Regions from separate parts of the Clostridioides sp. LIBA-6622 genome, predicted to be linked through region 4. Evidence: riboswitches for the same ligand, from Rfam matches in the RefSeq annotation. Region 4 holds a riboswitch; each other region holds the start of a gene.
The links. Region 4 has a riboswitch for lysine ahead of ACTG47_RS10780 (aspartate kinase). Riboswitches for the same ligand answer to the same signal wherever they lie in the genome.
Positions count from the first base shown of each region.

Region 1 (4,136 bases), 470 kb from region 4:
GTGAATTACCAAAGTTCCAGTCCCATGTTTCATATTTTAACTTAGTAAGTCTCTCTATTTGCTCGATGTCATATTCACTTAAATAATAGTTAGTATTATCAGTATTAGTCTTAGAAAGATAATTCATTATTGCACTCTTAAATTCTAGAATATCCATTTTAGATTGTAGATGTTCACTTATATTAGTTACACGAGATTTTACAGATTTTATGCCCTTTCCTTCAAATTTTATAGGTTTTACTTTTAGAGCTTTTGAAAGGTCATTTATTTCAGATGAAAATAGCAGTGTACCATGATGCATTACCTTATTTTTGTAGTTGTATTGAGCATTTCCAGAAAACTTCTTGCCATCTATAAGAAGGTCATTTCTTCCAGAAAATTCAGCATTTACATCTAATGTTTTAAGTAAATCTATTATTGGTTGAGTGAATCTTCTGAAATCACTAAAGCTATTATTATTGCAGGCTATAAATGTAAAATTTATATTTCCTAAATCATGAAATACAGCTCCACCACCAGATTGTCTTCTAACAACAGGTATAGAATTTTCTTTTATATATTCTAAATTTATTTCAGAAAGTGTATTTTGGTTTTTTCCAACAATTATAGAAGGTTCATTCCTCCATAAAATAAATAAGTCTTCGTCAAAATTTTTTAGAAGATATTCTTCCATTGCTAAATTGAAGTAAGGGTTTGTCTTTTCATTGTAAATTAGTAACATTAAAGTAATTCCTCCATATAATTGATAAAATTTTTTTGTTATTCTTAGTACAATTAATTTTATAATTCGACAATAATATAAAAAGTCCTTTAAATTAGAAGATAATCATATATTAGTAGAAATGTATATTAAATATAATCAGAAAAATATGGTATTTTATATAAAAAATAAAAAGGAATTTTAAAAACTGCCTTGCAAAGTTTAAATAAATAATATATACTCAAAATATACTTAATAAAAGTGAATAGAAGGGTAGAGGCGCAATAATCTATCAGTACTAATAATGAGTTAAGCACAGAGATTTATTAGGAAAGGAGATATTGCCGAAGTTTTATAATCAATGCTTTAAGATTATATTGCTGGGGGTACATAGAAAATGTGTACAACTGTCACAGGTTTATTTGTGGTGAGCTATCATTTAAGGAATTATATTATATTTATTTTTAATATCATTGATGTATTGTAATTTTCAAGCCTTGAGTGTTTAGCACTTAAGGCTTTTTTTATTTTATCAAATACCCTGTATAATTCACAAAACAAAAAAAGAGAGGGAGATTTATATGAAAAACAAAAAAATTAATATTATTTTTCTGACGACAATTATGTTTATAATGTCAACAGTAATGGTTTTTGCGGAGGAAGATATAGACACTATTGCACTAGCGAATGCAGAAAAATTTGGAATCTTAACTTTAATACCACCATTAGTTGCTATAATACTTGCATTTATAACTAAAAACGTAATAATTTCTTTACTTATAGGGATTCTTTCTGGTAGCTTTATAATTAAAGCTAGTGGGATAAATGTGTTTGCTACATTTATACAAGCATTTTTAGATTTAGTTGATAGAGCTTTGGTATCGTTATCAGACCCGTGGAATGCAGGTATAATACTACAAGTTCTAGCAATTGGAGGAGTGATAAATCTTGTTGCAAAAATGGGAGGAGCTAAGGCTATAGCTGAAGCACTTGCCAAAAGAGCAAAATCAGCAAAAGGTACACAAATTATAACATGGTTTTTGGGTCTTTTAGTATTCTTTGATGATTATGCCAATTCGTTAATAGTAGGGCCTATGATGAGACCTGTTGCAGATAAAATGAAAATATCAAGAGAAAAATTGTCCTTTATAATAGATGCTACAGCAGCACCAGTTGCTGGATTAGCTATAATATCTACATGGATAGGTCTTGAAGTTGGTTTAATACATGATGCTTTTGAAAGTATAAGTGTGGATGTTGATGCGTTTGGTATATTTTTAAATACAATACCATTTAGATTTTATAATATATTAATATTAGCATTTATTGTAATATCAGCATTATTATTAAAAGAATTTGGACCAATGAGAAAAGCAGAGATAAAATCTAGAAGCAGAAAAGTTGGTACAGACCTTGATGAAGGTGTAGAAGAATTAGATGATTTAGCTCCAAAAAATGGAGTAAAATTGAGTGTGTGGAATGCTATAATTCCAATAGGGACATTAATAGTAGTTGCTCTAGCATCATTCTATTACAGTGGATATACATCTATAATGGGTGGTGAAGATAAAGCTTTAATACAATTATTTACAAATTCACCATATTCTTTTGAGGCAATAAAAGAAGCTTTTAGTGCATCTGATGCATCTAGAGCATTATTCCAATCTGCACTTGTTGCAAGTTTAGTTGCTATTATAATGGCTATAGTTAAAAAGATTTTTACAGTGTCAGAAGCAATTGATGTTTGGATAGATGGAATGAAAAGCTTAGTAATCACTGGTGTAATATTAATACTTGCATGGTCATTAAGTTCAGTAATAAAAGAATTAGGTACAGCTAAGTTTTTAATACACTTATTATCAGGTTCATTACCTCCATTCTTATTGCCAAGTTTAATATTTGGTTTAGGAGCAATAATATCTTTTGCTACTGGAACAGCTTATGGAACAATGGGTATACTTATGCCACTTGCAATACCACTAGCATACTCACTAAATCCTGATATGTCTTATGTAATAGTAAGTACAAGTGCAGTTTTAACAGGTGCAATATTTGGAGACCATTGTTCTCCAATTTCAGATACAACAATACTTTCTTCAATGGGAGCTGGCTGTAATCATATAGACCATGTTAATACTCAAATGCCATATGCTATATTTACAGCAGTAATCACTATTGTATTTGGATATATACCAGCTGGCTTTGGACTGCCAATATATATAGTGTTACCATTGGCTATAGTGGCTGTGTTTGTTGGTATTCAAATAATTGGTAAGAGAGTTGATGAAGCAGAGATAGAACTTGCAGAATAAGGATATAAATAAATTTCACCTTTTATTATCATTGTTTTGTTAGTTTTTAGATAATATTAAAAAGTTATTGAAAATAATAGCGAAATATAGTAAAATAAAAGAGTGATAAGCGGATGTGGCGGAATTGGCAGACGCACTAGACTTAGGATCTAGCGCCATTGGCGTGGGGGTTCGACTCCCTTCATCCGCATTATACAGTACTTAGTTGTGCTGAAAAAAACTGGGGTTGCTGGCTTTCGGAGTGGGCTATCCCGTTTTTATTTTTTGATAAATAAATCAAATATAAAAGCACATTGAGTGTTTTCAAATTAGAAGATACATGTAATATACAATTGTCTATACCCAAAATGCCCACCTTACACCAAATCTATCTTCAAATCTTACAGTGCATGGACTGTAATCTGTGGATTGTATTGGGTTAATTGTAATACTTTCAAACTCCATGTTTGAATAAGCTCTTTTTAGCTCATCTTCGTTATCAAATTGGAGGCATAACTGATATCCTCCAGACCTTGAAACTCCATCACTATTGCCAAAATCATTTAGTATGAGCAATTCATCATGAATTGTCAGTTCTGCATGAACAACAAGATTTGAATTGGAATCTTCAATGAGTGTTTTAACATCAGCATATAGAGTGTTCTTATATAACTCTATCGCCTCCTTACAATTTCCGTTAAAATATATATGCGTTGCCAGCATTAAAATTCCTCCTGTATTTTATATTACACTATCATTCACATTATCTGAATAAATGTTATTTGTATTATAACATAACTAGTTGAAAAAGGATATTGACAGTCCCATGTCGATAACCTGAAAGCATATTTAATGCTTTTTTGCTGTTTAAAAGTGTGTATAAATATAAATTTGTTAATGAGAAAAAATCTTATTTTTCACAAAGATAAAGTTGCAAACGATTCTATTGTATGTATAAATATATCTTTAACATAATATAGTAAATTACAATATAACTTTACTTTTAGTGTTTTATATGACATGCTAATAATAAATTAAATAAATATATTATTTTACATTAATATATAACATATACGTATAAAAGTTAATATTATAAAAGTAGTATAATTGATAATAAAAACTTAACAAAAAAATTAATACATAAA
Region 1 is NZ_CP196998.1:1,751,558-1,755,693, forward strand. It holds gene lplA (lipoate--protein ligase) at 1-721, opposite strand, end outside; lysine riboswitch at 967-1,143, shown strand; gene ACTG47_RS08340 (Na+/H+ antiporter NhaC family protein) at 1,282-3,012, shown strand; tRNA gene ACTG47_RS08345 (tRNA-Leu) at 3,122-3,202, shown strand; gene ACTG47_RS08350 (VOC family protein) at 3,349-3,714, opposite strand.
Region 1: it holds a riboswitch for lysine, as region 4 does, so the genes downstream of both, ACTG47_RS08340 (Na+/H+ antiporter NhaC family protein) here and ACTG47_RS10780 (aspartate kinase) in region 4, are expected to answer to the same signal.

Region 2 (8,868 bases), 1.3 Mb from region 4:
TGAAAAATTCATTTAAATATTTGATTAGAAGAATATTGATGACTATTCCTATTTTGATAGGAATAACATTTTTAGCATTTATATTGGGTGTTATAGCTCCTGGCGACCCAGCAGTTGAATATTTAAGCATGGATGGTATTTCTGCTCCTACAGAAGAAGAAATAGAAATAGTTAGAGAAGAACTAGGATTAAATGATAGTATTATAGTTCAGTATATTAATTGGACTAAAAAAGCTATAACTGGAGATTTAGGACTTTCCTATATCAAAAAGACATCTATAACAGAAGATATATTGAGAAGGTTGCCAATAACCTTCTCTTTATCTTTAATGGCTATGTTTTTTGTTATAGTATTGTCTATACCATTAGCTATAATCATGGCTCTTAGGAAGGATTCAGCTATAGATAAGATTGGGACTTTTGTATCATTATTTCTGACTTCTATCCCAGGATTTTGGTTAGCCATTATCATGCTAGGTATATTTTGTGAAACTCTTAGGTGGTTACCTACAAGTGGGTATGGAACAATTAAACACTTAATAATGCCTGGATTTGTTTTAGCAGCTGGAACAATAGGAACTGTAGCTAGGTTAAATAGAGCAACTTTAATAGAAAGTATGGGACAAAACTACATAACAGTAGCAAAGTCTAAAGGATTGCCAAATAGGATAGTTACTTTTAAGTATGCTTTTTTAAACTCTTTAATGCCTATTGTAACTGTTTTAGGAAACTATTTTGGTGCAATTTTAGGAGGCTCTACAGTAGTTGAAGTTATTTTTAGTATTCCAGGTATGGGAAGCTATGTAATACAAGGAATAATGAGTAGAGATTATCCTGTTGTACAAGGATATGTACTATTTACAGGAATTATATTTGTATTGTTTAGTTTAGTTGTAGATATATGTTATCTATTTCTTAATCCTAAAATAAGGATAGGAGGTAAATGATATGGAGAAATTTAAAGGAATATTATTTATACATAAAGTAGCTTTTTTGGTGTTAATAATTATGATACTTGTTGCTTTTTTTGCTCCTAAATTAGCTCCATATGACCCTAATAAGGTGCAAATGGCTGACAGGTTAATGGGAATATCTAAAGAGCATATACTTGGGACAGATACTCTAGGAAGAGATATTTTAAGTAGGATATTGTATGGAGCTAGAGTGTCTATATCTTTAGCGTTTGTAGCAACTTTGTTAACAATGATATTTGGTAGCTTTGTAGGCATAGTAGCAGGGTATTGTGGTGGTATAGTAGATATAGTAATTCAGTCGATTGTAAATATATTTCAAGGTCTTCCAAGTCTTAGTTTTATGATTGCCCTTGCTGGAGTTCTTGGTCCAGGAATAAAAAGTTTATTAATAGCAATAGTATTTACTTCTTGGGCTGGATTTTCAAGAGTAGTTAGAGGAGAAGTATTAAAGGTAAAAGAAGAAAAGTATGTTGAAGGTGCAAGAGCATTAGGTGCCAGTCATCTTCACATAATTTTTCATTATATAATTCCAAATATATTTGCTCCATTCATAGTACTATTTACAATAAGGATAGGTAAAAGTGTACTTTCTATGGCATCACTGAGTTTTTTAGGATTAGGGATACAGCCTCCACAGGCCGATTGGGGAGTTATGATAAATGATGCTAAAACTCATTTTAGAAGTTATCCTAATCTGTTACTAGCACCAGGATTTAGTATATTACTGTTGTGTTGTAGTATAAATTTAGTTGGAGATGCATTAAGGGACATGTTTGATGAAAAAAACAATTCTTTAAGTCAATATCTTTAGAAGGAATTAAAAAATATGAGTAGAGATATAAATATAAAAGATTTAAAAATTTATTTTAATACTAAGGAAGGAAAAGTGAAAGCTGTAGATGGAGTATCTGTAACTTTTCAAAGTGGTAAAGTTACAGGAATTATTGGAGAAACTGGTAGTGGAAAATCAGTACTCGGATTAGGAATTTTAAATCTTGTATCTAATAATTCAATTATTTCAGGTAGCATTTTATATGAGGATAAAGATTTACTAAAACTTAAGGAAAAAGAAATTAGAGAAATTAGAGGAAAAAAGATAGCATTAATACCACAAAATCCATCGAGTTCTTTCAATCCAATACTAAAGATAGGAAGTCATATTAATGAACTTTTCCATTATCATGAAAAAGAAAGGAAGGGCTCTTGTAAAAAGAAAAGTTTAGAGATATTAAGAAAATTTTCTTTTTCAAATACTGATTTAATTTATAATTCTTATGGTTTCCAACTAAGTGGAGGAATGAGTCAAAGGGCATTAGCAGCTATAGGGACAGCACTAAAACCAAACTGGATAATTGCAGATGAACCAACTAAAGGGTTAGATGCCATAATAAGAAAACAAGTATATGAGGTATTTTATGATTTAAGAAGTAATATGGGTGTTAGCATGGTACTCATAACACATGATTTAATGTTAGCTAAAAAACTCTGTGATGAAGTTATGGTTATGTATGCAGGTAAAATCATAGAAAAAGGTTCCAAAGATAGTATATTTAACAATCCATTACATCCTTATACAAGAGGTTTAATTGATTCACAACCAAGTAAAAAATTAATGCCTATTGATGGAATAGCACCAAGTCTAACAGACTTACCAAAAGGATGTAGGTTTTTTCCAAGATGTAAAGTTGCAAAAAAATCATGTTCTGATTATGAGCCAGTATTATTTGATGTTAATGGTTCAAAGGTGAGGTGTTTTATTTATGATAAAAATTTGTAATCTTTACAAAGAGTTTAGGAGTGGAATAATTAACAAGAAAATAGTCAAGGCAGTAGATGACGTATCATTTGAAATAGAAGAAGGAAAGACTTTGGGTCTTGTGGGAGAAAGTGGGTGTGGAAAATCAACTTTATCAAGGCTTATTTTAAGACTTATTAAATCTGATGGAGGCAAAATTTATTTTAATGGTAGAGATATAAGTAATTATAATTTTTCTAAGATGAGGAATTTAAGAAAAGAGATGCAAGTAATATTTCAACATCCAGATTCGGCTCTAAGTCCTAAGAAAACTATATATGATAGCCTTATAGAGCCATTAAAAATTCATAAAATCTATGAGAAGAATAAATCAACAGAACTTATAAGGGAATATTTAAGTTTTGTTGGACTTAGTGAAGAAATCTTAACTAGATACCCATATCAAGTAAGTGGAGGACAAATACAAAGAGTTGCTTTAGCTAGAGTACTTTTATTAAAGCCTAAATTTATAATATTGGATGAGCCTACATCAATGTTAGATGTATCTGTGCAGGCTCAAGTTGTACAAGTCTTGAAGAAAGCTCAAAGACAGTTTAATATAACCTATTTATTTATATCTCATGATATAGACTTAGTTAAGGAATTTAGTGATGAAATTGCAGTTATGTTAAATGGTAAAATAGTTGAAATTATAGGTTCAAAAGAATTATATAAAGGTGCAAAGCATGCTTATACTAAAGAGCTTATCGAGAATTTTATTAACTTTTAGAATATAATCACCAGTCATTTAGCTAAGTATTTAATTAATCAATTATTATGTTGATAAAACTTAATCTTAACATTTTAGAAAGGGTGATTAATCATGTATTACAAAGATATAGATTTCGAAAAAAAATGGCATGAATATATTGAAAGTAAAGAAGGATATTCAAAGGAAAGAGCTTTTGATGATGAGGTAGAAAGATTATTTTTTAAAAAATTATCTCATAAATATGATGATAAGCCAACTCTTTATGATTATTCAAAAGAAGTATTTGATTTTATTGATAAATTAATAGAGAAAGGAAAAAATCTTATAGAAATAGGTGCAGGGACAGGAAAATTCACTATACCACTTTCTAAGAAATGTAAAGTTGTAATTGCTAATGATTTTTCAAGAGATATGCTTGATATGCTTGAAGAAAAGATTAGAGGATATAATATAACCAATATAAAAACAATGCAAGGTAAATGGGAAGATGTCAATTTTGAGTGTAGTGACTACATTTTATCTGTAAATTCTCTTTATAGAATTTGGAATATTAAAGATGCATTGAATAAAATGAATAAGTTAGCTAAAGAAAAAGTAATTATAGTAAGAACTATTCAAAAGCCATTATTTAATGACTTATATATTGCTTTAGGAGAGAAGGATAGAACTTGTCCAGATTATATATATATTCCAAATATATTACATTCTTTGAATATATGTGCAGATATAAAGTTTATTGACGTAGAAAATGAAATTGAATTCGATAGTATAGAAGACATATATCTTAAAATTAAGGCTGAATTAAATAAAAATATTAATTTTGTTGAAGTGGTGGATAAATATATAAACAATGTAATAGAAAGAAGAGAAAATAAATATATTTTCAAACATAAAACTAAGGTTGTGATTATATATTGGAATAGTATTAATTAAACTTGTTAATGTCATTAAATGTAAGTATTATTATATTGAAAATATTTACAATCTCGACATATTATGCTACAATTATTTACAATAAATAAAATTTAATAAGCATTACCTCGTCTAATAAAAAGATTGAGGTAGAGGTTGCATTTACTAAGATTAATATTGAAGAGGCCGGAAGCCAATGAATCAATATAAAAGGAGTAATTGCCGAAGTGCTAGTGTCCAAAGCTAGTGCTGGGACTGTATTTAATAGGTACAGTACTGTCATCAAAATCATCCCGAATTTTGATGGAGAGCTATCTTAAATAAGATAAAGGGAAGATGTAGGTATGTTGTATTTAGCACATTTAGCTCAACATGTATCCATGTTGAGCTTTTTTACATCTATACAAAATAGGATAGAAAAGGGATGCAATAATAAAATATTTTAATTTAAAAGTGGGGAGAATACAAATGAGCAGTTTAAAAAAGAAGAGGTTTACTATGCCGCAGACACTTACTATAATATTCTTATTAATAGTAGTAATGGCAGTTCTTACTTGGATAGTACCAAGTGGAAATTTTGAAAGGGTAGATATAGACGGAAGGTCAGTTGTTGTTGCTGGAACTTATGAAAAAGCACCATCAAATCCACAAGGTGTTACTGATGTATTTTCAGCTCCTATAAATGGATTTATAGATGCAGCTGAAGTCGTTGGATTTGTTTTGATAGTTGGAGGAGCTTTTGGAATAGTTAACAAAACAGGTGCAATAGAAGCAATTATAGCACATACTGTAAATAGAATGAAGAAGTTTCAATTTTTAATAATACCTATATCAATGATTTTATTTGGTCTTGGTGGTACAACTTTTGGAATGAGTGAAGAAACATTACCTTTTTATATGATATTTATTCCACTTATGACCAGCATGGGATATGATTCGTTAACCGCGGTGGCAACAGTATTTATAGGGGCAACAGCTGGATTTGGAGCGGCTACTACTAATCCTTTCTCTGTAGGAATAGCACAGGCATTGTCACAAATAGCACCAGGTTCTGGAATAGAGTTTAGAGTTGTTATGTTTATAATATATATGGCTATATCTATAGCATTTGTTATGATGTATGCTAATAGAGTGAAAAAAGACCCTAAAAAGTCTTTAGTACATGATATATCACTGAATCAAGAATCAATAACTAATAGTGATACAACTATAAAAGAATTTACAAAAAGAGAAGCCATTGTAATAGCAATTTTTGTAATAGGTATGGGAATTATGATATTTGGAGTTTTAAGATTAGAATGGTATATAGCTGAAATTGCAATGATATTTACAGCCATAGGTATAATATCTGGAATAGCATCAGGGCTTAAACAAGATGAAATAGTTAATTCATTTATAAGTGGAGCAGGAGATTTAATGACAGCAGGGTTGTGTATAGCATTTGCACGTGGAATCGTAATAATAGCAGAAAATGGATTTATAATAGATACAATTTTAAATTCTGCAGCAAATTTATTAAATGGATTACCAAAAACTATATTTATAAATTTAACTTTCTTAATAGAAGGATTAATAGCATTTTTAATACCATCAGCATCAGGGCTTGCATCACTTACGATACCTGTACTTGCACCACTTGGAGATTTAGTAGATGTATCTAGACAAATGATAGTTACAGCGTATCAATTTGGTATAGGTGTAACTAACTTAATAACTCCTACATCAGGTGTTTTAATGGGAGCACTAGCAGTAGCTAATATTCCTTGGTCAAAGTGGGTTAGATTCGTAGTTCCTCTAATGGTAGTATTAACAATTCTTGTAATGGTATTTTTGACAGTAGGATTATATCTAGGATTTTAATAGGAGGTAAGTTATGATAGAGAGTATAAAGAAAAGAGCTTATGATATAGAGAATGAACTTGGAAAACAAATTGAAGAAGTATGTGATTTTATATTCAACAACCCAGAACTAGGGGAAGAAGAATATATATCATCAAAATATTTAGTAGAGAAAATGAAAGAGTATGGATTTGATACAACTTATCCATACTGCAATATAGATACTGCTTTTAGAGCAGAACTAGGGGATAGTGATGGTCCTACTATAGCATTTTTAGCTGAGTATGATGCACTTCCTGGATATGGAGAAGATAAAGAACCAGGTCATGCTTGTGGTCATAACTGGATTGCGGCATCTACACTAGGGGCTTGTATAGTATTAAGCAAGTTAAAAGAAAGTTTTAAAGGAAAAATTGTACTAATAGGAACACCAGCTGAAGAAACAACAGGAGGAAAATGTGACTTAGTTAAAGCAGGAGCTTTTGACGATATTGATGTAAGCTATCAGATGCATATAGAAGCTTTTAATAATATAAATTGTAAGGCTTTAGCAATAGATTCATTAGAATTTAGTTTTGAAGGTGTATCAGCACATGCAGCTAGTCATCCTCATATGGGAGTTAATGCTTTGGACGCAGTACAACTTACTTTTGCTGGAATAAATGCTCTAAGACAACATGTAAAATCAGATGTTAGAATACATGGCATAGTTTCAAATGGAGGGGAAGCACCGAATATAGTTCCAGAAAAAGCAGCTTGTAAGTTTTTCGTAAGAGCTGCTGAAAGAAGTTATTTAGATGAAGTAACTAAAAAGGTTATAAACTGTGCAAAAGGTGCAGAATTAATGACAGGAGCTAAGCTATCTTATAGATATTTTGAAAATTCTTTTGATAATATAATAAATAATAAAGTACTTCAAAATATAACAAAAAATAATTTAATTGAAGCAGGCATAACAGATATATTAGAGGGAAAAGAGGGACCAGTAGGTTCTACAGATATAGGTAATGTAAGTCAAGTTTGTCCTACTATGTATACAGAAATAGCTTTAGATATAAATCCAATGGTATATGTACATGAAAAAGAGTTTCTAAATTATGCAAATTCTACGGAAGCTTATGATAAACTTCATAAAGCGGTAAAGGCAATGGTGGGTTGTGCATTAGAAATTTATTTAGAAGATGGACTACTTGATGAGATTAAGAAAAATCACTTAAATTAATTTAAATTAAACATAAAACAAAGAGGTATTACTTGAAAATTGGTAATACCTCTTTTATTAATATTATAGAATTTAAGGGATGTTATAATAATTCTAGGTATATAAAGAGAAAGATGTATGATAATAATTAGGTAAATAATTCTATAAGAATAAAATCTATTTCATATATATCTGACCTTTTTTGTAATGAAAAAATAGGATAATTTATATACAAAGAAATATAGAGTATAAAATAAAAGGAAAATTAGTCTTATAAAATTGTATATTAAAATAAGGAGTAGATAAATATGAAAATATTAATCTCTATAGATTCATTTAAGGGGAGTTTATCTTCAATTGAAGCAGCAAACGCAATCAAAAGAGGAATATTAAAAGTCGAAAAAGATGCAGAAGTAAAGATACTGCCACTTGCTGATGGTGGTGAGGGTACTGTAGATGCTTTAGTTCAAGGTATGAATGGTGAAAAAGTAACTATATCAGTTATTGGACCAATAGTTAAGAAAGTAAATGCGACATATGGATTATTAAAGGACACAAATACTGTAATAATAGAAATTGCTCAAGCATCAGGATTGACATTAGTGCCAACAGAATTTAGAAATCCTTTGTACACTACAACTTATGGTGTCGGAGAAATAATAAAGGAAGCAATAAAGAAGGGTTATAGAAATTTTATAGTAGGTTTAGGTGGTAGTGCTACCAATGATGCAGGAGTGGGTATGCTTCAAGCATTAGGATTTGAGTTTTATGATGAGAATAACAAATTAGTAGGTTTAGGTGGAAAAGTTCTAAAAAAAATAAGACATATAAAAATAGATAATAGACTAAAAGAATTAGATGAATGTAACTTTAAAATAGCCTGCGATGTAAACAATCCATTGTTTGGAAAAAATGGAGCCACATACATATATGGACCTCAAAAAGGTGCAACACCAGAAATAATTGAAGAGTTAGATAGTGGGCTTAGAAATTTTTCTAATATAGTCAAAGATGACTTAGGTAAAGAAATAGCTAATGTAGAAGGTGTAGGAGCAGCAGGAGGCTTAGGATTTGCCTTTTTAGCATTCTTAAATTCAAAGCTAGAATCAGGTATAAAAATAATATTAGAAGAAATTAAATTAGAGGATGAATTGCAAGATGTAGACTTTGTAATAACAGGAGAAGGTAGATTAGACAATCAAACTGCAATGGGTAAGGCACCAATAGGAGTTGCAAAATTAGCTAAAAAATATGGAGTAAAAGTAATAGGTTTAGCTGGGGCAACAACTGAAGATGCAATTAAGTGTAATGAAGAGGGAATAGATGCTTATTTTTCTATAGTAAATAGAGCTATGACAATAGAAGAGGCTATGGATAAAAAAATTGCAAGTAATAATATGACTGCGACAACAATACAAATATTTAATCTTATAAC
Region 2 is NZ_CP196998.1:3,535,424-3,544,291, reverse strand. It holds gene ACTG47_RS16520 (ABC transporter permease) at 1-947, shown strand, start outside; gene ACTG47_RS16515 (ABC transporter permease) at 949-1,785, shown strand; gene ACTG47_RS16510 (ABC transporter ATP-binding protein) at 1,801-2,751, shown strand; gene ACTG47_RS16505 (ABC transporter ATP-binding protein) at 2,735-3,499, shown strand; gene ACTG47_RS16500 (class I SAM-dependent methyltransferase) at 3,593-4,414, shown strand; lysine riboswitch at 4,536-4,715, shown strand; gene ACTG47_RS16495 (YfcC family protein) at 4,862-6,253, shown strand; gene ACTG47_RS16490 (M20 family metallopeptidase) at 6,267-7,454, shown strand; gene ACTG47_RS16485 (glycerate kinase) at 7,742-8,868, shown strand, end outside.
Region 2: it holds a riboswitch for lysine, as region 4 does, so the genes downstream of both, ACTG47_RS16495 (YfcC family protein) here and ACTG47_RS10780 (aspartate kinase) in region 4, are expected to answer to the same signal.

Region 3 (8,868 bases), 1.5 Mb from region 4:
AATTAATAAAAATTTGTTGTATTACTATAAGTTTATTTTATCACTAATATAATTTATATAAAATAATATTAGTGAGAATAGGATTATAATTTACTGGATATCTAAAAGAGAGTATTCAAATTTAATATATATTAAATATAAGTTCATATTCTATAAAATTTACTTAAAAATCAGTATTAATAGATTAAAAACAATAAGGATATATATAAATATAGATAAAAATTTAGAGTATTAACTTCAAACCCAACATTTAGGGTATTAAAAGTGATATTATTAAATTAGAAATATCTTAACTTAATATACTAAGATGGGAGTGATAGATATGTTAAAAGAAGAAAAAACTTATCAAGAGAAAGAAGCGAAGACATTTAATGGAGTAGTAGCTTTGATAATGATTATCTTATTTTTAGTAGTTTCAATAGCTATTATGGTTTTTGGAATAATAAAACTTGATAATGGTTTTGCTGGGATAGGCTCACTTATGTTAATTTTAGGGCTTGTATTTATACTAGTAGATTTTATCCTATGTTTTGGACTAAAAATGATTAATCCTAAGGAAGCTATAGTTCTTGTTTTGTTTGGTAACTATTATGGAACTATAAAAAAAGAAGGATACTATTGGGTAAATCCATTTTGTTCTGCAATAAATCCAACATCATCAGGAATTAATATATCGAAATCTTCATCTGATGAAAAAGTAGATATATCATCTAATCCAAGAGGCAAAAAAGTATCTTTAAAAACAATGACCCTTAATAACGAAAAGCAGAAAGTTAATGATTTATTAGGAAATCCGATTATAATAGGAGTTGTTGTAATTTGGAAGGTTATAGATGCAACAAAGGCAGTATTTAATGTGGATAATTATAATACATTTTTATCTATTCAATGTGATTCGACTATTCGTAATGTTTCAAGACTTTATCCATACGATGTGTCTGAAGATGGCGATGAGAAATCTCTTCGTGGTAGTAGTCAAGAAATAGCAGATAAATTAAAAGACGAATTACAATCAAGAGTTGATATTGCAGGAATTGAAGTGTGTGAAGTGAGAATTACTCACCTTTCTTATGCACCAGAGATTGCAGCAGCAATGTTACAACGTCAACAAGCAGAGGCTATAATAGCCGCACGTAAAAAGATTGTTGAAGGGGCTGTAAGTATGGTAGAAATGGCACTAACTAATTTAAGTGAAAACAATGTTGTAACTTTAGATGAAGAACGTAAAGCAGCTATGGTAAGTAATCTATTGGTTGTCCTTTGTGGTAATAAAGATGCACAACCAGTTGTAAATAGTGGTTCAATATATTAATCTAGGGTAAAGTTAAGACATTTTAAATAATTTCAAATATCCTAAAAAGAGGGTGTCTCTAATGAATTAAATTCATGTTGAGACACCCTTTTGCTTACACATTACTTATTTAATTAGTCTAAATTTCTAAGGTCATCCATAAGTTTAGTCTTGTCAGCCGTTTTTTCATCTTTCATTTTTATAACTTTAGCAGGAGAACCAGCAACAACAGCACCAGCTTCTACATCAGTAGTTACAATAGCACCAGCTGCAACAACAGCACCTTTACCGATTCTAACACCTTCAAGAATAACTGCGTTAGCTCCTATCAAAACATCATCTTCAACTATAACAGGAGTAGCAGAAGGTGGCTCTAAAACACCAGCAACAACAGCTCCAGCACCTAAATGAACATTTTTGCCAAGAGTACCTCTAGCTCCAATAACAGCATTCATATCTACCATAGAACCTTCACCAATAACAGCTCCTATATTTATAACAGCTCCCATCATTACAACAGCATTTTTTTCTATAGTAACCATGTCTCTTATTATTGCACCTGGCTCAATTCTAGCATGTTCACTTAAAGTATTTTTTAGAGGAATAGCAGAATTTCTTCTATCATATTCTACATGAGTATCTATTATATCGTTACCATGTTTATCTAATACTTCCATTATATCTTCATAGTCACCTATAAATATATAAGAACCATTGCATCCAAATACTTTAAATTTATCAGTTGATTGGAAATGTAAAGAGTTAGTATTTACATATACCTTAACAGGTGTTTTCTTTTTAACTTCTTTTATATATCTTGCTATTTCATAAGCATCGTTTAAATTTACCATTTGTTAATTCTCCTTGTATTTCATTATATTTCTTTTATTATATACTTATTTATCAATTTTAGTATATACTTACTTTTCATTATTTATATTTTATTTTATAGATTTTTTATTATATTAAGCATAGTATCAAATAAATTTATTTATTACATATATTTGAGTTAAACTGTGTATTCTCATTATATTATTATTGTCCTAACATGCTATCCATATTATAAAATCCTGGTTTTTGTTTAACTAAATATTTAGCAGCAGCTATAGAACCACTTGCAAAGATACCACGAGATTGGGCTTGATGACTTATTGTAAGTACTTCATTATCTCCTGCAAATAGAGCATCATGTTCACCAACAATATTTCCACCTCTTATAGCATGAATACCAACTTCATTTGGTTGTCTTTTTGCACTACGACCATATCTACCATAATTATTTTCAACGTTTGGTAAAACTTCTTTTATAGCGTTAGCAATCATAACAGCTGTACCACTTGGGGCATCTACTTTTCTGTTGTGATGTTTTTCTATTATTTCTATATCAAATCCTTCTAATAATTTAGCTGCATCTTTAACCAATTTTACTAATACATTTACACCAAGAGACATATTATATGATTGGAATACAGGAATAACCTTAGCCGCTTCATGTATTTTGTTCATTTCTTCATCATTATATCCAGTAGTAGCAATTACTAAAGGTGTCTTAGTCTTTAAAACATAAGATAAGATATTATCTAAATTAGAGTGATGAGAAAAGTCTATAACTACATCAACATTTTCAACTATAGTGCTCATATCTTCATAGATTTTAAGGTCGCCTTCACAACTATCCATACCTCTAGCTGCAACACATACCAATTCTAATTCACTATCTTCTCTTATAGTATCGGCTAAAATCTTACCCATTTTTCCATCATAACCAGTTGCTATAACTTTTAACATAATTTCCTCCTATGATTAAGGGCTAACTTTTGACCAAACTTATTTTTTACCATGCATCAATTTTTACTATGCATTAACTTTTAGTCCAAAGTTAACTAATTCTTTCTTTAATACTTCTAAATTTGCTGGGTCCATTTCTGCTAGAGGTAATCTTAAATCTCCAACATTGAATCCTAGTAAATTCATTGCAGTCTTAACTGGTATAGGATTTACTTCTATAAATAACGCTGCTATTAGAGCATCCATACCAAGTTGTAATTTTCTAGAGCCTTCTATATCACCTTCAAAGAATTTGGCTACTAAATCGTGAGTTTCTTGAGGGCAAACATTAGCAAGTACTGATATAACTCCTTGACCTCCTAAAGATAATAAAGGAAGTATAGTATCATCGTTACCAGAGTAGATAGCAAAGTCATCTGGAACTAAACTAGCTATTTCTGCAACCTGTCCTAGGTCTCCACTAGCTTCTTTTACAGCGACTATATTATCTATTTTAGCAAGTTCAACTATAAGGCTAGGACTTATATTTACACAAGTTCTTCCAGGGACATTGTAAAGTATAATTGGAAGTTTGACACTGTTAGCTATTGTTTCAAAGTGACGTTTAAGCCCAGCTTTATTAGCTTTATTGTAATAAGGAGTTATGATTAATAGAGCATCTACTCCTAATTTTTCAGCTTCCTGGCTTAGATTAACTGAGTGCATAGTATCATTAGAACCACTTCCAGCTATAACAGGAACTCTTTTATTAACTTTTTCTACAACATACTTAATAGTAGCAAGTTGTTCTTCATCAGTCATAGTATTAGCTTCACCAGTAGTACCACAAGATACTATAGCATCAGTACCATTAGCTATCTGGTACTCAACCAATTCACCTAATTTGTCAAAATCAACTTTGTTATCCTTTGTAAATGGTGTAACTAGAGCAACAGCAGAACCTTTAAATATCATATAAAATCAATCCCCTCTTTTTTATTTTTGTGTTTTATATTACAGTTACTTCTAATGCTTATTTTTGTGTTATTATTAATATTTTACAAAATTATATATTTATACAAGTTTGTATATTATACTAAATCGTATGATAAAGCCATTTCAGCTATTTGAATTGCATTAGTTGCAGCACCTTTTCTGATATTGTCAGCTACAACCCAAAGATTTACACCATTGTCAACACTGAAGTCTCTTCTTATTCTTCCGACAAATACTTCATCTCTATTGTCAAATTCTACAGCAGTTGGATATTCATTTTTAGCAGGATTATCAACTACTACAACACCTGGAGCTTCTTCAAGTGTTTTCACTAAATCTTCTAATTCAAATGGATTATTAAATTCAACATTTATAGATTCACTATGACCATTTCTTACTGGAACTCTTACAGTAGTTGCAGTTATTTTTAAGTCGTAGTTACCAAGTATTTTCATAGTTTCATTTACCATTTTCATTTCTTCCTTAGTATATCCATTTTCAGTAAATGAATCTATATGAGGAAGACAATTGTAAGATATTTGATGAGGGTAGAATCCAGTAGGATTACCGTTCATTCCTTTCTCTAAATCTTCAACACCTTTAACACCAGAACCAGATACAGCTTGGTAAGTAGAGTATACAACTCTCTTAATTTTGTACTTATCATCAAGTGGCTTAAGAGGAACCATAGCTTGTATAGTAGAGCAGTTAGGATTAGCTATTATGCCCTTATGTTCTTTTATTGCTTCAGGATTTACTTCAGGAACTACTAAAGGAACATCTGGGTCCATTCTCCAGTGACTAGAATTATCTACTACTAAGATTCCATTTGATGCTGCTATTGGAGCATACTTCTCACTAATACTTCCTCCAGCAGAGAATAATGCTATTTGTATACCTCTATCAGTAAATGAAGTTTCCTTTAATTCTTCTACTATATATTCTTTACCACAAAATGTTACTTTAGAACCAGCTGATTTAGAAGAAGAGAATAAAAATAGATTTTCTATTGGAAAATTTCTTTCTTCTAATACTTTTAAAAATGTTCTACCTACCATTCCAGTAGCACCAACTATCGCCACGTTTACTTTTTTCATATAAATTCACCCCAATTTTAAATTATTAAAACATTGTTTTATTTGATTTTAGTTATACAAGTAAGATATGTTAATATTTTTTTATATCTAAAAACTTTAATATTATATTAACAACTTTAATTATATACAAAAAACGTACAAAGGTATACTTTGTACGTCTAATTTATCACTCAAAGTAAACCCTGTAGCTCATCACTTATAATATAAGTGACAGTATTACACATATTATGTGTAATCCCAGAAAATATAATTGCAAGAAATATTTTCTTCGGCTGTAAATCCTTTTTCCAATCATTAACGCCTGCCAGCTACTATTGGATACTCTTAGTTACAGCTACCTCTACCCTAGGTTAATAGGATATTAAAATTTGATTATTCTAATAATAATACATATTTAAGAAAAAATCAACTTATTTATATAAATATTGCTAAAATTTAAATCCAGAATTTGTCAATTCTTGTTTTAATACATTAAGATTAGTTTCCTCCATTTCAGCTAGAGGAAGTCTTAAATCTCCAACATTAAAACCTAAAATATTCATGGCAGTTTTAACTGGTACTGGATTTACTTCTATAAATAAGGCAGCAATTAAAGCATCCATATCAAGTTGTAATTTTTTTGAGCCTTCAATATCACCTTTAAAGAATTTAGTTACTAAGTCATGTGTTTCCTTAGGACAGATGTTAGCAAGTACAGAGATAACACCACTTCCACCTAATGATAATAATGGTAGTATGGTATCATCATTACCGGAGTATATAGCAAAGTCTTTAGGTACTAATTTAGCTATTTCCGCAACTTGAGCCAAATCTCCACTTGCTTCCTTTACAGCAACTATATTATCTATTTTAGCAAGTTCAGCCACAACAGTTGGCTTTATGTTTACTTTAGTTCTTCCAGGTACATTGTATAAAATAATTGGTAACTTAACACTATTTGCTATTGTTTCAAAGTGAAGTTTAAGACCTTTTTCATTAGTCTTATTATAGTAAGGAGTTATTATTAAAAGACCATCCACTCCTAATTTTTCAGCTTCTTGACTCATATGAACAGACAACATAGTATTGTTTGAACCAGTACCTGCAATGACAGGTATTCTTTTGTTAACTTTTTCAACTGTATATTTTATTACAGCAAAAATTTCAGATTCACTCATAGTAGTTGCCTCACCTGTTGTTCCACAAACAACTAGTGCATCTGTGTCATTCTCAATGTGGTATTCGATTAATTCACCTAATTTTTCGAAGTTGACATTATTATCCTCTGTAAATGGGGTAACTAAAGCAACAGCAGAACCTTTAAATAACATATAATCAAATCTCCTTTTTTATCTAAATTTAATTTTTTAAGTACAATAATAATTATAGTACAAATTAATTAATTTTAATAGGTATAGTTAATATCTTAACTGTTTAAATAAGATATTTATATTATATTAATATTACAAAAATTTGAAATAAATGTTTTATTCTCAAAATATGCATATTAATTTAATAAAATATACCAAAATGGAAATAAAAAATAAATTTTATGCGAATTTAATAACTAATAATTAATATATTTAGGTTATAATAAATATGTGCGTAAAATCTAATAATAAGCAATAATACCGTAAATTTAGGAGGAATAATATGGATACTTTAAAGGAACTTTTTAAAATAGGAAGTGGGCCTTCAAGTTCTCATACTATGGGACCACAAAGAGCAGCAGAAAGATTTAAAAATGAAAACCCAAATGCAGAAAGTTTTAGAGCAATATTATATGGTAGTTTGGCAGCTACGGGTAAAGGGCATTTAACTGACTATATAATTGAAAAAACTATATCACCAAAAAAAGTTGAAATTGTTTGGGAAGAAGATATTATAAAAGACTTTCACCCAAATGGGATGAAGTTTGAAGCTTTAGATAAGGATGGAAATGTAACAGCTGAATGGACTGTATATTCTGTTGGAGGAGGAACTATAGCAGAAGAAGGTCAAAGAAATAATAAAAGTAATAGTATATACCACTTAGATACTATGGATGAAATAGTAAAATGGTGTAAGGAAAATAATAAGACTTTAGTAGATTTTGTGTTGGAATGTGAACCAGAAGACATAAAAGATTATATAAAAACTATAAAAGATGCTATGAGAAAATCTATTGATGATGGACTAAGTACAGATGAAATAATACCAGGTAAATTACTATTAAAAAGAAGAGCAAGTACATTTTATAATGCATATCAAAAAGATAAAAACTTCTCAACACTTGTATATGCATATGCACTAGCAGCTTCAGAGCAAAATGCTTCTGGTAATATAATAGTTACAGCTCCAACTTGTGGTTCTGCTGGTGTAATACCAGGAATATTCTTTGCAATGCAAGATTTCTATAAGTATGATGACCAAAAAATTATTGAAGCATTACTTGTAGCTGGGATAATAGGTAATATAATAAAGACTAATGCCTCAATATCTGGTGCAGAGGTAGGTTGTCAGGGTGAAGTTGGTGCAGCTTGTTCTATGGCAGCAGCGGCAGTAGCATACCTAAAAGGTGGTACTATAGACCATATTGAATATGCAGCAGAAATAGCACTTGAGCATCATCTAGGAATGACTTGTGACCCTGTATATGGATATGTCCAAATTCCATGTATAGAAAGAAATGCTATGGCAGCTCAAAGAGCTTATGATGCGGCTAATTATGCATTATTAACTGATGGCTCACACTCTGTCTCCTTGGACCAAGTTGTTGAAACAATGAAAGAAACTGGTATCGATATGATGGATAAATATAAAGAAACTGCTAAGGGTGGACTTGCTAAACATTTCTTCTCTTGTTAAAAAATAAAATTTTTAAGTAATAATTCCCCTGTTTTGATTTATGAAACAGGGGAATTATTATTAATGGTGAATTATTTAATAATGTAAAATATTTTTATATTAAATTTAACTTTTTATTTTTAATTAGTGTGGTTTGTTATATAATGTTTTAATTATGAGAGATATAGAAATATTTTTTAATAAATTAGAATTTGGAGGAGATTACATGAGAGATGCATCGTATTTACAAGAACAACTTTATAAGCATAGAAAGGCATTAAATCCAATTGCAGAGATTGGGAGAAAAGAATATAAGACTTCAAAATACATAAGGGATTATCTTGATAAATTGGGGATTAAGTATGAAGTTTACTTAGAAACAGGTATAGTAGGAATAATAGAAGGAAAAAGACCTAAAAAAGATATAGCTTTTAGAGCTGATATAGATGGGCTTCATAGCGAGGAAGGTGTAAAACATTTATGTGGTCATGATGGACATGCTACTATATTACTTGGATTAATTGAGTATATGAATGACAATCAAGAAGAGCTAAATGATAATATAATATTCATCTTTCAACCAGCAGAAGAAGGACCAGGGGGAGCAAAAGCTTTAATAAATGAAGGTGTACTTAGAAAATATAATGTTGATGAAATATATGGGCTTCATATATATCCAGAGTTGCCAGAAGGTTATGTTGGTACAAGAGAAGGATACTTTATGGCTCAAATAGGAGATATTGATATAGAAATAGTGTCTAAAAGTGGACATGGTGCTATGCCACAAAATGGAATTGATGGGATAGTAATAGCTTCAAACTTTATAAGTTCACTTCAAACGATAGTATCGAGAAATATAAGTCCAATAGACAATGCAGTATTGACTATTGGTAGAATTGAAGGTGGAGCTAG
Region 3 is NZ_CP196998.1:3,721,674-3,730,541, reverse strand. It holds gene ACTG47_RS17420 (SPFH domain-containing protein) at 323-1,312, shown strand; gene dapD (2,3,4,5-tetrahydropyridine-2,6-dicarboxylate N-acetyltransferase) at 1,426-2,142, opposite strand; gene dapB (4-hydroxy-tetrahydrodipicolinate reductase) at 2,327-3,079, opposite strand; gene dapA (4-hydroxy-tetrahydrodipicolinate synthase) at 3,146-4,033, opposite strand; gene ACTG47_RS17400 (aspartate-semialdehyde dehydrogenase) at 4,150-5,151, opposite strand; lysine riboswitch at 5,329-5,502, opposite strand; gene dapA (4-hydroxy-tetrahydrodipicolinate synthase) at 5,580-6,461, opposite strand; gene ACTG47_RS17390 (L-serine ammonia-lyase) at 6,784-7,977, shown strand; gene ACTG47_RS17385 (N-acetyldiaminopimelate deacetylase) at 8,183-8,868, shown strand, end outside.
Region 3: it holds a riboswitch for lysine, as region 4 does, so the genes downstream of both, ACTG47_RS17400 (aspartate-semialdehyde dehydrogenase) here and ACTG47_RS10780 (aspartate kinase) in region 4, are expected to answer to the same signal.

Region 4 (8,868 bases):
TATTGAGCCTACTGTATACAATGTGCTTCCTGCATTTGCAACTATTGATCTACCTGGCTCTATTACCAATATAGGCACTTCTATCCCAAGCTCTTTACATGAACTTTCTGCTTTAGCGATTATAGTCTCACAGAATTCTTTTATAGTTTTAGGCTTATCTTCTTTACTATAATAAACTCCTACGCCTCCGCCTAAGTCAATTTCTGTTAACTGTATATTAAATTTTTCTTTTATTTCTTTTACTAAATTCATCATTATGTCCACTGTATCTATGTATGGCTCTACATCAAATATTTGTGACCCTATATGAGCATGAAGACCAACAAGCCTGATATTCTTATATTCACTCAATTTTTCTATTGCTCTAAATAAATCTCCATTTACTAAGGCAAATCCAAATTTAGAATCTATCTGTCCAGTTTTTATATAATCATGTGTATGAGCTTCTATACCAGGTGTTATTCTAAAATATATTTCTTGAGTTTTACCTTTCTCTTCACATAACTTTTCAATCAAATCCAATTCATAAAAATTATCTACTACAAATTTACCTACACCTAAATCTAATCCCATATTTATTTCTTCTTTAGTCTTATTATTTCCATGGAAGAAAACTTTTTCCATAGGAAAATTCGATTTATAAGCTGTATATAATTCACCTCCTGAAACTACATCTAGGCACATTTGTTCTTCATTTATAAGATTACACATGTAAAGAGGTAAAAAAGCTTTACCTGCATAAGCAACCTTGTTTTTCCCATCTTTGGCTTTAAAATATTCTACATATTCTCTACAATTTTGTCTTACCAAAGCTTCATCAAATACATAAAGTGGAGTTTGATATTTTTTACTAAGCTCTAAACAACTCACTCCTCCAATATATAATTCATTATCATTTACAGTCATAGTTCCATGAAGTTTCATAGTATCCTCCCCAAATTTTATATATTAAATACTTCTGCGATTTTTTCTATAGCTACTTGCTTATCATCAGAGTTTATAGCACATGTTATACGAATTTCTGATGTAGTTATAAGTTTTATCATTATACCATTTTCATTGAATATTTTAAATACTTTAGCAGCAACTCCAGAAGTATTTTTCATGCCAAGACCTACTAAAGAGAATTTAGTGATATTATTATCAATCACTACATGTTCTTCATCTGTGTACTTAGATACTATCTTCTTACATTCTCCTAACTCTTCTTTTGGAACTGTAAATGATACACTTATTTTATCTAAAATAGGTGCAGTTTGACTTATCATATCTACACTTATACCTATAGTTGCTATATCTTCAAATAAACTAGATATATTTTCTGCTTTAAAATCTTTGATTGTTATAGAGCTATCATCATCACTAGTAGCTAATCCTGTTATTACTTTATCCTCTAATTTCATATCTTTTCCCCCTCTTATATATGTTCCTTTTACTGTACCACATGTACGTCCAACATAAATTTCAACACCATATTTTTGTGCAAGTTCTATACTTCTCGAATGCATTACTTGTGCTCCCAAGCTTGCTAACTCAAGCATTTCTTCATATTCAATCTCATCAAGTTTACTAGCTTTTGAATATTTTCTTGGGTCTGTAAAATAGATTCCATCAACATCTGTATATATCTCACATTTTCCATTTAATTTAACTGCAAGGGCCACAGCAGACGTATCTGAACCTCCTCTTCCAAGAGTAGTTACATCACCATCTTCATTGATTCCTTGAAATCCAGTTACTATTACAACATTTCCTTTATCTAAACTATTTTTAATTCTATTTACATTTATATCATCAATTTGAGACTTTCCATGAAGACCACTTGTTTTTATATTTAATTGATAGGCATTATAACTTACAGCTTTACATCCAAGTGCATTTAATGCTATTGATAATAAAGAAGCTGAAATCATTTCTCCAGTAGACATCAAGGCATCCAATTCTCTTTTACTAGGTTCATTACTCAATTCTTTAGCCAATTTTATATATTCATCAGTAGATTTACCCATGGCAGATACAACTATTACCATTTGTGGATTTTCTTTTCTTCGTTCTATTATATTTTCTGCAATCGATTTTATTTTATCAGTATCTGCTACTGAACTTCCACCATATTTTTGAACAATTATACTCATGCTTTTTCCCCCTCAAGTTAAATTTTTATAAATAAAAACGCCCAAAGGTATACTTTGGACGTGTAAATCTTATAGACCAAGTAACCTTGTAGCTCACCACTTTAAAAGTGACAGCCTTATACATATTCTGCATAAGTCCAGAAAATTTGCCTGTCAACAAATTTTCTTCGGCTATAGACCCTTTCATCAATCATCAACACTTACCAGCTTCTATTGAATACTATTGAATATAGCTACCTCTACCCTAGGCTCATTATTTTTAATTAATTTATTAATATAGTTTTATCACATTCTATATAATATTGCAACAATTATTTTACAAAATGTGGCAAATCTATAATTCTCTTTTTAAAATTAGCTTATATACAATTAAATAGTTTATTTAATCCTAAATCTATAAAATTTATGCTATATTCATTATCATATCTATCTAAGTCATTTAATTCAGATAGATTATCTGGTGTAACTACCAAAACGTTTGGCACTTTAAAAAATGGAATTGTAGATTTATCTATCTTTCTAGAAAGATTTTCATATTTAGAAATATCTATTTCATTATCTAAATCAACATCCACTAAAATCTGTTTTATATTACCAAATTGGTCTGTATATTCAATAAATAAATCGTATTTCACATCATCCACACTAACATTTCGGTAGAATCTTTTTACATCACAACCTGCAGTATTGATTCTAACAACTAATTCTGACCCTACTAGAGCCTTTATTAAATCATCTCCCTTAAAAAGTTTACTACCATTCAAATAGTATACATATGAGAGGTCTTTATAATTATAATAATCCACATCACAAGGATATTTTTTTAATGTATACTCACTACACATTTTTCTCAAAGTTTTTTTAAAGTTTTTTTTATTATATCTCTTTTGGTCTCCATAAATCTTTCTAAATTGAGCTTCTGTAACACATCTAACCCTGCTAATTAAAAGCAATATCTCTTTTTCCATATTCGTCATAGTACAATTCTCCTTGAAGTATTATTTGCAAAGTTGTACTAATATTATATTAATTTTATGACATTAAATTTACAAAGAATTAAAATAAAATAGCTAGTTTTTATAAAAATAAATTTCATAAAAACTAGCTATTAATATATTAAATACTATTTTCGATTTTTTTAGATTAAACTATAAATTCTCTTGACTTTCAGAACCTTGAGAGTTTGTATTTTCATCAGTTCCTGTTTCATCTTTTGCCTTTTTATCTTCAAAGTTTGCAATATTTAGATTATCAAATTCTGACATTTCAATTACTCCAGATAATTCTTTTGAATATGATATTTTAACTTTGTCTCCAACTTGAGTCAATGGCAATTCACTAGATACTTTTGAAGTAGCTTTAAATATTATCTCTTTATTTGAATCTAAAGTTACATAATAATTAGTATTTCCACCTCGTACATCTGGACTTATTCTTGTAACTATACCTTCTACAACTTCGTCTTTTAAATCATTATCAAATTTTAAATCATTACCTTTAGATTCTAATGAATCCTTATAGTTTCTTAATGCCTCGTTTTTATCTTCACCTATACCAAGCACGTTATAATCTTCAACAGATACAAATGCAACTCTCTTTACAAGACCCGCCTTATCTTTTAATGATGATACATATGTTGGCTGACCTAATATATTATACATTACAGGGAATGTTGCTTCATAATTTTTCTCTTGAACATTACCTTCAGCTGATTTCATTGCAGCTGTCTCAGTTGCTCCTGGTTGTTTATATAATCTAGCTTCTTTTGTTCTAGAGTCAACTAACATAAATCCAATTGTAGATTCATCTCCTCCTGAAGATGTTATACCTGTATACCAATAAGATCTATTATCATTTCCATAAACTAGTGATGTTCCTTCTGTTGGTACTAATACTCCTTTTTCTGATATAACAGAATTTAAAAATCCATTAACATAAACTCCCCAGTCTTTAATTTGGTCTGTTATAAATTCTTGTGGCTGAATTCTATCCACCCATTTAGGTGTATTTTTAACATTATAAACATTTATTTTTCCAGTTTCTGCATCAACAGTGGCTATTCCTGTAGCATTTGCGCCTCCATAACCAATTTTATGCTCATATAAACTTACAACCCAATAAGGCTTCCCTTCATCATTTATTTCAAGAGTAAAATCTGTCATACCAACATTTACAATACCATGTATGTATAAATGTCTCTGTAAATCTTGATGCAAATAAGCTTCTGGCTGATATACTATTTTTATTGGTTTTCCATCTATTTCTTGAACCAATTGAACATCTTGAGGGTTACTTGCGGATACTTTTACATAACCACTTGTACCACTTAAAGACGTTACCCACTTAATTATGTCTCTATGAACAAGAGGTGCCACCCAGTACAACTCTCCATCCACATTTTGTATATGGAATTTTCCTAATTTTGACACACTACCTATAGCTGGAACTTCTCCAAGCTTTTTGTCACCCAATTTCATCGCCATATCTTCATCTACAAGACGAATGTCATTTACACTGACAGGACTAATGTCATCAGTAAATTTACTCTCAGTTACTTTTCCTAATAACTCTTTATATGCCTTTGCATGAAACACAGGTGTAGAAGCTATAAAAGGTACAACTACAATGTACACAAGCAAAGCTATTGCTATTGAAAAATTATATTTAGCAAGCTTAGATGTTCTTTCATTTCTATCTAACATCATATCTAATATTCCTGCCACAACAAAGAAAATTATTCCTACTGAAAATAAAGATGTGAAATCTAATCTAAGTACAGGTAATTTAATAAATGCATAAATTGCTACAATTATTATTGCAATTCCATATGTTTTAAGATATCGTTTCATTTAATACTCCTCTCTACAAAATGTTATTATTACTATTATATCCATATATTTACAAAAAATAAATATTTATCATATTTATTTATGTGTTAAGATATCTTTATACATTTATATAGCTATTTTATTTAATTATATAATCTATATATACCCAAAATACTGTAAAAATACAAATAATCGCAGAAATTTAAAAGCTGAAGAAAGTGTTCTAACTAAGATTTACGAATTCTTAATCCTCTCGAAGTTAAACTACTATCTTCAGCCTAATTATCTAGCAATAGTTTTTATATGATAAACTCTAAAATAAAATTTTAGATGTTTGCGATTTTTGATACATAAGAATGTTGTCTAGAATTATATTCTGATAATAAACCTTCATATTCCAAAGTTAAACCAGATAAATTATAAAAATCATTTGGTGTTACTTCAAATGCTTGTTTATTTAAAATGTCTATTTCACTTTTTTCTAACATATCAGCAACAAAGTTTGAACATACATATTTATATTCAGATTGTCTATGAATATTCATTGGCAAATATATTAATGCCATTATATCATAATAGTAATCTTCTCTATAATCACTAATTAATTTTATATTTTTAAATAGATTTTCATATTGTAAATTATCTACTTCTAATGAATATACTCTACACACAGTATTTTTTCTTATAGCATATAATCCTTGATTTATATTTTCTTCAACAAATCCTCCAATAAATGGATTTCTTGGATTTAATCTCCCAAAAGAATACATTGGCTTTAAACTTTCATTTAGTGATATTGACACATGTGTATACAGTTTTTTACTTATATTCCTTATTAAGTAAGATAATAAAGTTCCTGTATATGTTGTTACAATATAGACTTTATTCATCATTTCCCCCCAATCTAGTAACTAAATAATATTACGTACTTATAACTTAATATCATAAAACATTCTAACATAATAAATGTTATTTTACAAATTTTGATTTTAAAGTACTTCAATATTATATAAAATATAATAAAAATATAAATATAAGTTTTCTATATTTTTAACCAACAGCTGTTTTCTTTAAATTAATCAAATGATTTAGTATATCTTGAGCCTTTCCAGAATCCTTCAAATATCCTAATGCCCCATTTATTTGTGATTTTAAATCTATTTCTACTTCCATATCCAAGTCAATATTTCCTTTTTTTATAGATATATTTTTAAGAGTTACTGGATAAAGATAACTCTTCTCTAAGGTAATCTTATTTCCATTAACCTCAAATGGAACTTTCTTATTATAGTTGCTAAGTATTTTTTCTAACATCTTATCACTTATCTTGAATTTACCAATTTTCACATTCTCAAGGCTCACAACTAGATTTTCACCTTTTAAAGTAGGTCTCAATTCAAGTTCATATTGGCTATTTATTAATCCAAATACCTTATATGGCCCTGCTACTTTTATTTTTCCATCTTTCATTTCAACAAAATTATTTTCAAGCTCTTTAATCCCATGCTTATGCATTAGCGTATATATTAAATTTCTAAACTCATCCTCTGAAACAGACACTTTCCCAACCATTCTAAGTGGATTTTTTACTACTTCCATGGAATTTATATATGAACCTTTTGATAAGTATTCTTCATCTATAATTTCATTATTTTGTGCACTAACATCATATCTTTCTTTTGGTGTCAAAATGTATACAACAATTCCTGTAAACACTAGAACAATAACAATCAAACTCAATAAAATTTTTGTGACCTTTCCCATAATCGTCTCCTTTACAAATCTGTCAACAGATTTAAAATAAATTTAGATAACTAACTTCACATAATATTCTTAACAATATACATATTATAATACAGCCTTTTAAGGATTAATTCAACAAATCTCATTTTTTGTAAATAAACTGTAAAAAACATGTTTTTAGTATAAAAGTTAATATTTTGCATAATACTCTTAATTACACCTTTATTTTTTTCTAATCTTGGATTAAAATTAATATTATGCAATACAGTGTAGTGTCCTGTATTATAAGCAAATTAAATAGGAGGTATAAAATATGTCAAATGAAACGAACTCATCTAACTTTATAAAAAATATTATTATAAATGACCTAGAAACAGGAAAACATGACAGTATAATAACTCGTTTTCCACCTGAGCCAAACGGATATTTACATATTGGTCATGCAAAAAGTATATGTCTTAACTTTGGACTAGCTAAGGAATTTAATGGAAAAGCTAATTTAAGATTTGATGATACAAATCCATTAAAAGAAGATGTTGAATATGTAGAATCTATAAAAGAAGATGTTAAGTGGTTAGGGTTTGATTGGAACGAGTTAAATTTTGCATCTAACTACTTTGATGAAATGTACAAGAGAGCTTTAATATTAATAAAAAAAGGTAAGGCTTATGTATGTGACTTGACACAAGAAGAAATGAGAGAATATCGTGGTACTTTAACTGAGCCTGGAAAAGAAAGTCCTTATAGAAATAGAACTATTGAAGAAAACCTTGATTTATTTGAAAAAATGAAAAACGGTGAATTTAAAGATGGTGAAAAAACATTAAGAGCTAAAATAGATATGTCCTCTCCAAATATAAACCTTAGAGACCCAATTATATATAGGATATCTCATTCAACGCATCACAATACAGGAGACAAATGGTGCATATATCCTATGTATGCTTTTGCTCATCCAATTGAAGATGCAATTGAAGGAATAACTCACTCTATATGTACTCTAGAATTTGAAGACCAAAGGCCTCTTTATGATTGGATTGTCAAAGAGTGTGAAATGGAAAATGTACCTAGACAGATAGAATTTGCTAGGCTTAATATAAACAATACTGTTATGAGTAAAAGAAAATTAAAACAACTTGTAGATGAAGGTGTTGTTGATGGTTGGGATGACCCTCGTGTTCCTACAATATCTGGTATCAGACGTAAAGGATATACAGCAGAAGCATTACGCAATTTCTGTAGTGAAATAGGGGTATCAAAGGTTAACTCTACAGTAGATAGCCAAATGCTTGATTATTTCCTAAGAGAAAATCTACAACCAAAAGCACCTCTTGCTATGGGAATTTTAAAACCTTTAAAACTAGTTATAACTAATTACCCAGAAGATAAAATTGAAATGCTTGAAATAGAAAATAATGCTAAAGATGAATCTCAAGGAAAGAGATTGGTTCCTTTTTCTAGAGAATTATATATAGAGCAGGATGATTTTATGGAAGAACCTATTAAGAAATATTTCAGATTTTTCCCAGGAAATGAAGTCCGTTTAAAAGGAGCTTATTTCGTAAAATGTACTGATGTAGTTAAGGATGAAAATGGAAATGTCATTGAAATACATGGAACTTATGACCCTGAAACTAAGAGTGGCTCTGGATTTACAGGTCGTAAGGTAAAATCTACAATACATTGGGTTGATGCGAAATCAGCTATACCATGTGAATTTAGATTATTTGAGCCATTAATTCTTGATGATGTACCTGAAAATGAAGGTAAGCATTTCCTAGAACAAATAAATCCTAATTCATTAGAAATATTACAAGGTTTTGTTGAATCTACACAAGTAAAAAATGCTAAACCTTTTGATAAATTCCAATTTGTTAGAAATGGATTTTTTAGTATAGATAACAAGTATACAACTGATGAAAAACTTGTATTTAATAGAATAGTCCCTCTAAAAAGTTCTTTTAAACCAACTAAATAATCCTACAATAAAAAAATGAAGACTTAAAATATAAATTACTTCTACTATAGATAACTTTAGTTAGAAGTAATTTTTTATTTGAGTCTTCATCATTTACTTTAAATCATTAACTTTTTTCACTACTAATTCCCATCACCTCTATTCCATCTTTTATACATTCTATGCTAAGAGGAAAATCTGGCCC
Region 4 is NZ_CP196998.1:2,217,357-2,226,224, forward strand. It holds gene lysA (diaminopimelate decarboxylase) at 1-924, opposite strand, end outside; gene ACTG47_RS10780 (aspartate kinase) at 942-2,135, opposite strand; lysine riboswitch at 2,217-2,385, opposite strand; gene ACTG47_RS10785 (hypothetical protein) at 2,495-3,112, opposite strand; gene ACTG47_RS10790 (hypothetical protein) at 3,284-4,984, opposite strand; gene ACTG47_RS10795 (hypothetical protein) at 5,290-5,853, opposite strand; gene ACTG47_RS10800 (DUF2140 domain-containing protein) at 6,014-6,727, opposite strand; gene ACTG47_RS10805 (glutamine--tRNA ligase/YqeY domain fusion protein) at 7,020-8,684, shown strand; gene ACTG47_RS10810 (YegS/Rv2252/BmrU family lipid kinase) at 8,791-8,868, opposite strand, start outside.